DNA from 2 places in the Bordetella genomosp. 7 genome. Region 2 is predicted to be linked to the other one. Evidence: predicted binding sites of a transcription regulator. Region 2 holds the regulator's gene; the other holds the start of a gene.
The links. The regulator NrdR, encoded in region 2, represses ribonucleotide reductase genes. The targets are predictions, from matches to a motif close to CACNANATNTNGTG.

Region 1 (3,355 bases), on a different contig from region 2:
GAGGTAACCGGCCGGTGATAACCCATGACGCGCGTCCAGATTTCGCAGCGTACGCGCTGGTCGTCGCTGATCGGTGCGGGGCCGTTGCCGACGGTGGGGGAATTCAAGGTTTGCATGGAAGCTCCTGTGGGAGAAAACAGGCCCGGCTGACCGGGCGGGCAATACCAGGCGCCGAAGCGTCTAGTCATGACTGCATGTCTGGGTCCGCGATAGCAGTTCGGCGTCGCATTTCGGGCAGAACTCGTGCCGGCCCGACAGGTAGCCATGATTGGGGCAGATGGAGAACGTGGGCGTCACGGTGATGTAGGGCAGGCGGAAGTTCTCGAGGGCGCGCCGTACCAGGGCGCGGCAGGCGTTTGCGGACGACACGGCTTCGTTCATGTAAAGGTGCAGCACAGTGCCGCCGGTGTACTTGCTTTGCAGCGCTTCCTGCATGGCCAGCGCCAGGAAGGGATCGTCGGTGTGCCCCACGGGAAGTTGGCTGGAGTTCGTGTAGTAAGGCTGCGCGTCGGTGCCGGCCTGCAGGATGTCCGGCCAGCGCTTGCGGTCCTCGCGTGCGAAGCGGTACGTGGTGCCTTCGGCAGGCGTGGCTTCAAGGTTGTAGAGGTGCCCGGTGGATTCCTGGAATTCGGTGATGCGGGCCCGGATATGGTCGAGCAGGCGAACCGCCAGCGCGTGGCCGCGTGGGGTGGTGATGTCATCGGTGTCGCTGCTGAAATTGCGCACCATTTCATTGATGCCATTGACCCCCAGCGTACTGAAATGGTTGCGCAGCGTGCCCAGGTAGCGCCGGGTGTACGGATACAGCCCTTGGTCGATATAGCGTTGAACCACCTTGCGCTTGACTTCCAGGACATCGCGGCTGAGGTCGAGCAGTGTGTCCAGGCGCCGCAGAAGCGCTGGTTCGTCGCCGGCATGCAGGTAGCCCAGGCGTGCGCAGTTAATGGTAACGACGCCCACGGAGCCGGTTTGCTCCGCCGACCCGAACAGCCCATTGCCGCGCTTCAGGAGTTCGCGCAGGTCGAGCTGGAGCCGGCAGCACATGGAGCGCACCATGTGGGGCTCGAGGTCGGAGTTGAGGAAGTTCTGGAAGTACGGCAGGCCGTACTTGGCTGTCATGTCGAACAGCAGTTCGGTATTGGGGTGGTCCCAATCGAAGTCGGCCGTGATGTTGTAGGTAGGAATCGGGAAAGTGAACACCCGGCCCTTGGCGTCGCCGGCCATCATGACTTCGATGTAGGCGCGGTTGATCATGTCCATTTCGGCCTGCAGCTCGCCGTAGCTGAAAGGCATCTCGGCGCCGCCGATATAGGGAATCTGCTCGCGCAGGTCGACAGGGCAGGTGAGGTCGAACGTCAGGTTGGTGAACGGCGTCTGCGTTCCCCAGCGGCTGGGCACATTGAGGTTGTAGATGAGTTCCTGCATGGCCTGCTTGACTTCGGCATACGACATATTGTCGCGGCGTACGAAAGGCGCCATGTAGGTGTCGAAGGAGCTGAATGCCTGGGCGCCCGCCCATTCGTTCTGCAGGGTTCCCAGGAAGTTGACGATCTGCCCGATGGCTGCCGACATATGGCGGGGCGGCGTGGCCTCGACCTTGCCCGGCACGCCGTTGAAGCCCTCGGTAAGCAATTGCCGCAATGACCAGCCGGCGCAGTAGCCGCTGAGCATGTCGAGGTCGTGGATATGGATGTCGCCGTCGCGGTGGGCCTGTCCGGCGGCCGGGTCGTACACATGCGACAGCCAGTAGTTGGCGGTGACCTTGCCCGCCACGTTCAGGATCAGCCCGCCGAGGCTGTATCCCTGGTTGGCGTTGGCGTTGACACGCCAGTCGCGCTGGTCGAGATATTCTTCCATGGAGCTTTCGACGTCGACCAGCGTGTGCCGCAATGTGCGCAGCCGCGCGTGACGTTCGCGGTACACGATGTAGGCGCGGGCCGTTTTCCAGTGCCCCGCCTCGACCAGTACTTCTTCGACGATGTTCTGGATGGTTTCTATGCCCGGGCAGGGGTGGCTGGACAGCCGTGCCGCCACGCGCGTGCCCAGGATGTCGGCCTCGGAAGGCTGGACTTCGCCGGTGGCGCGACCGGCGGCGGCGATGGCGCGGACGATGTTTGCGCCGTCGAAGGGAACCACGCGGCCATCGCGTTTGAGGATATGTTGTGGCGTCATTGCGAGCACTTCATGTAGTAGGGTTGCGGGTAGCCTACTACCACATCCTGTGGTCCGAAAGTCAAAGTCGTGGCCAATAGCCCCGGGCTTGATGTGGCGCAAGCGAATCGCTCGTTTGCGGTTTATTTGCGTTGAATCAAGTTGCTGCGCGGCCTCAGTTTGCATAATCGCAGCATGCCTTCGTCTCCCACGTTCTCGCGCGACGTTCTGGCCCGTCTCGATAAAAACGGCCCGCGTTACACCTCCTATCCCACTGCCGACCGCTACCATGGCGGGTTCGGGCCTCCGGAGTACAGCCAGGCGCTGGCGGAGCTGAGCGCGCGCGCCGACGCGCCGCTTTCGCTGTACGTGCATATCCCTTTCTGCGAGTCGTTGTGCTACTACTGCGCCTGTAACAAGGTCATCACCCGGCATCACGAGCGGGCGGCCCGTTATCTGGATGCGCTGCAGTCCGAGATGGCCCTGCATTCGCAAATATTCGGACGGGGCCGGCCGGTGTCGCAATTGCATTTCGGGGGCGGCACGCCAACGTTCCTGTCCGACGAAGAACTCAGCGGCCTGATGGGCGGCATACGCGATCATTTCCGCCTGCTGCCCGACGCCGAGCTTTCCATCGAGGTCGATCCGCGTACGGCCACGCCCGAGCGGCTGGAGCACCTGGCCAGCCTGGGCTTTAACCGCCTGAGCCTGGGCGTACAGGATTTCGACCCGGCCGTGCAGCGGGCCGTGCATCGCATTCAGCCTTATGAATGCGTGCGCGATCTGGTGCACAGCGCCCGGCGCCTGGGCTACGCATCGATCAACATGGACCTGATCTACGGCCTGCCGCTGCAGACCGCCGAATCGTTCGCGCATACGCTGGAACAGGTCTGTGCGCTGCGGCCGGATCGCATCGCGCTTTACGGGTACGCGCACCTGCCCGAACGCTTCAAGCCCCAGCGCCGCATCGTGCCGGCCGAACTGCCTACCGGTGAAACCCGGATCGAACTCCTGGGCAGCGCCATCTCGCGCTTTCTGGACGCGGGCTATGACTACATCGGCATGGACCACTTCGCCCTGCACGACGACACGCTGGCCCGGGCCAAGCGCGCCGGCCTGCTGCACCGCAATTTCCAGGGCTACAGCACGCAGCCGGACTGCGACCTGGTTGCGCTGGGCGTGTCGGCCATCGGCAAGGTGGGTG
Region 2 (3,355 bases):
CCGGCGTCAGTAGGTGTCTGGCACCCTGTCGGGAGCCAGACACCTGTGTTGCTACCACTGCAATACCCTGGCTTGCTGTGCGAATTCCAGGTGTCAGGCTCCGAAGGTGCCTGACACCCCGTGCCCGGCAAAATGAATCTTTCTCACGCTGACTTGAGCCTGCTTGCAGAGTAGCAGGCAGATACGCGCCTTTTGAGCGGCCAAGGGCGATTTTCGATTGATTTTCGGCGTCATGGCGCGGGATGCGGGGCGCTGGCGCGGTAAACTACTGCCCATTCCTCATCCCCGCTTTCCGTCTTTTACGTTCCAGGAACTCCCCGTCATGTTCGACCGCAAACTCACCCTGTCCCAGGTGGACCCCGAAGTCTGGGCCGCCATCCAGAAAGAAGAAGTGCGCCAGGAACAGCATATCGAGCTGATCGCTTCCGAAAACTACGCCAGCCCCGCGGTCATGGCGGCCCAGGGCACCCAGCTGACCAACAAGTATGCCGAAGGCTATCCCGGCAAGCGCTACTACGGCGGCTGCGAATACGTCGACGTGGTCGAGCAACTGGCCATCGACCGCCTGAGGCAGCTGTTTGGCGCCGAAGCCGCCAACGTGCAGCCCAATTCGGGTTCGCAGGCCAATCAGGGCGTATACATGGCTGTGCTGAAGCCGGGCGATACCGTGCTGGGCATGAGCCTGGCCGAAGGCGGCCACCTGACCCACGGCGCCTCGGTCAACGCATCCGGCAAACTTTACAACTTCGTTTCGTACGGCCTGGACGCCAACGAAGTGCTGGACTACGCCCAAGTCGAGCAACTGGCCCGGGAACACAAGCCCAAGCTCATCGTGGCGGGCGCGTCGGCGTACGCGCTGCATATCGATTTTGAACGCCTGGCGCGCATCGCGCACGACAACGGCGCGCTGCTGATGGTAGACATCGCGCACTACGCGGGCCTGGTGGCGGGCGGCGCCTACCCCAACCCGGTGCCCCATGCCGATTTCGTCACGTCTACCACGCACAAGTCGCTGCGCGGCCCGCGCGGCGGGGTCATCATGATGAAGTCCGAATACGAGAAGATCATCAATTCGGCCATCTTCCCCGGGATCCAGGGCGGCCCGCTGATGCATGTCATCGCCGCCAAGGCCGTGGCCTTCCAGGAAGCCCTGTCGCCCGAGTTCAAGCAGTACGCCCAGCAGGTGGTCAAGAACGCCAAGGTGCTGGCCGACACGCTGGTCAAGCGCGGGCTGCGCATCGTGTCGGGCCGCACCGAAAGCCACGTGATGCTGGTCGACCTGCGCCCCAAGGGCATTACCGGCAAGGAAGCCGAGGCGGTGCTGGGCCAGGCGCACATCACGGTCAACAAGAACGCCATCCCCAACGACCCCGAAAAGCCCTTCGTGACCAGCGGTATCCGGCTGGGCACCCCGGCCATGACCACCCGCGGCTTCACGGAAGCCGAGGCCGAGCTCACCGCCAACCTGATCGCCGACGTGCTGGACAACCCGCGCGACGAGGCCAACATCGCGGCCGTGCGCGCCCGGGTCAACGAACTGACAGCCAGCCTGCCGGTGTACGGCGGCTGATCGTCGGCAGGGCGGCGGCCCGGGTGCCGCCGACTGGCGTATATGCATTTCGCGCCGGCCCTTTTGGGCCGGCGTCGTTACAATACGCCAACTATTTCAGTGGGGGCCGGCAATATGAAATGCCCATTCTGCGGCAACGCCGACACACAGGTGGTAGACAGCCGGGTGTCCGAAGAAGGCGATACCATACGGCGTCGCCGCCGCTGCCTGTCCTGTGACAAGCGCTTTACCACGTACGAACGCATCGAACTGGCCATGCCTTCGGTGGTCAAGCGCAACGGCAGCCGAAGCGACTACGACACGGCCAAGCTGCGGGCCAGCCTGTCGCTGGCCTTGCGCAAGCGCCCCGTCAGCACCGAGCAGGTCGACAACGTCGTTGCCCGCATCGAAGAAACCCTGCTGGCCAGCGGCCTGCGCGAAGTGCCTACCGAGCGCATCGGCGAACTTGTCATGGCCGAACTCAAGAAGCTCGACAAGGTGGCATATGTGCGATTCGCCTCGGTGTACAAGAACTTCGAAGACATAGGCGAATTCGTCGATGCCATCCGCGAAATGCAGGGCCCCATGCTGCCGGGCAAGCTGCGCGGAAATAATCAGGCAGGGCGGCGCTAGCGCCTTATCGGCCTGCACATCATGACGGCCGCGCCGCGCAAGGATGCCATGACGGGCGCGCCCGCAGGCAGCCTGCGCCGCGGGCCGGGTCCGGCGGATTTCCCCACGTTTGAATCGACCGACTTCGCGGGCGTGGGGTCGTTCTATTTCGACCTGGCCAGGCTGCAGGAAAGGCCCGAGATCCCGCGGGGATTTCCGCACCGGCACGCCTACTACCACATCCTTTGGATGACACGTGCCCAAGGCACGCATATGGTTGATTTTGAGCACCTGGACGTGCGGGATCGATCGGTGTTTTTTCTGGGGCCGGGCCAGTTGCACGCGTGGAGTTCGTCCGTGCCTCCGGCAGGCTATGTGCTGAATATCAGCACCGCGTTTTTTACGCATATGTTCCCGCGCGCCGATGACATCGCCAAGTTTCCGTTCTTTCATCCGGCCGGGGGGCAGCCGGTGCTGTACCTGAGCCCCCCGCAGCATGACGACATGGCGCCTTTGCTGCAGGCCATGGAGCAGGAAATGCAGACGCGCCAGGCGGGATACTACGACGTCGTGCGCTCTTACCTGCTTATCCTGCTGACGCGGCTGCGACGCCTGTATGCCCTGGACGATCATGCGCTGCGGGCGGGGCGTAGCTATCCCCTGGCCAGGCGGTTTGCGTTGCTGGTCGAAGAACACTACCTGGACCTGCGCAGCATCTGCGACTACGCAGATGCACTGGCGGTCAGCGAGCGACAGTTGAACGACGCCGTCAAACGAACCACGGGCCGAACCGCCAGTCGTGTAGTGCACGAACGTCTGGTGCTGGAGGCCAAGCGCTTGCTGGCCAACACCGAGCTGGGCATCGCCGAGATCGCCTTCCAGCTCAATTTCGAAGACCCGGCGTATTTCGCCCGTTTCTTCAAGAAGCATACGGCGCTCACGCCGGGGCAGTTCCGCGCTGATACCCGCGACTTGCGGGCCTGAGCGACGGAAAAGTGCAACTCAAGCTCTGATTCGTCCTAACGGTATCGGGCCGTTCCTGCATAAAGTGTGCAGCACGCGAGAGGCTGCGGCCGCATCCGGCAACCGGCATCTCGAGATACGAACGATGCGCCCCGCTCGACGGGCCGCCCCAGGAGACAAGAGCATGAAACCCCTTTTCGCCCATCTGTTGCGTCCTGCGCTTGCCGCGGC

Region 1: a site for NrdR is predicted at 2,179-2,192, ahead of CAL18_RS09130 (ribonucleoside triphosphate reductase). Genes of this name have one in related genera too.

Annotation. Positions count from the first base shown of each region.
Region 1 is NZ_NEVI01000014.1:459,304-462,658, reverse strand. Features, by position in the region: gene nrdD (anaerobic ribonucleoside-triphosphate reductase) at 1-116, opposite strand, end outside; gene CAL18_RS09130 (ribonucleoside triphosphate reductase) at 181-2,172, opposite strand; gene hemN (oxygen-independent coproporphyrinogen III oxidase) at 2,347-3,355, shown strand, end outside.
Region 2 is NZ_NEVI01000001.1:333,068-336,422, forward strand. Features, by position in the region: gene glyA (serine hydroxymethyltransferase) at 323-1,570, shown strand; gene nrdR (transcriptional regulator NrdR) at 1,685-2,182, shown strand; gene CAL18_RS01505 (helix-turn-helix domain-containing protein) at 2,204-3,145, shown strand; gene CAL18_RS01510 (tripartite tricarboxylate transporter substrate binding protein) at 3,309-3,355, shown strand, end outside.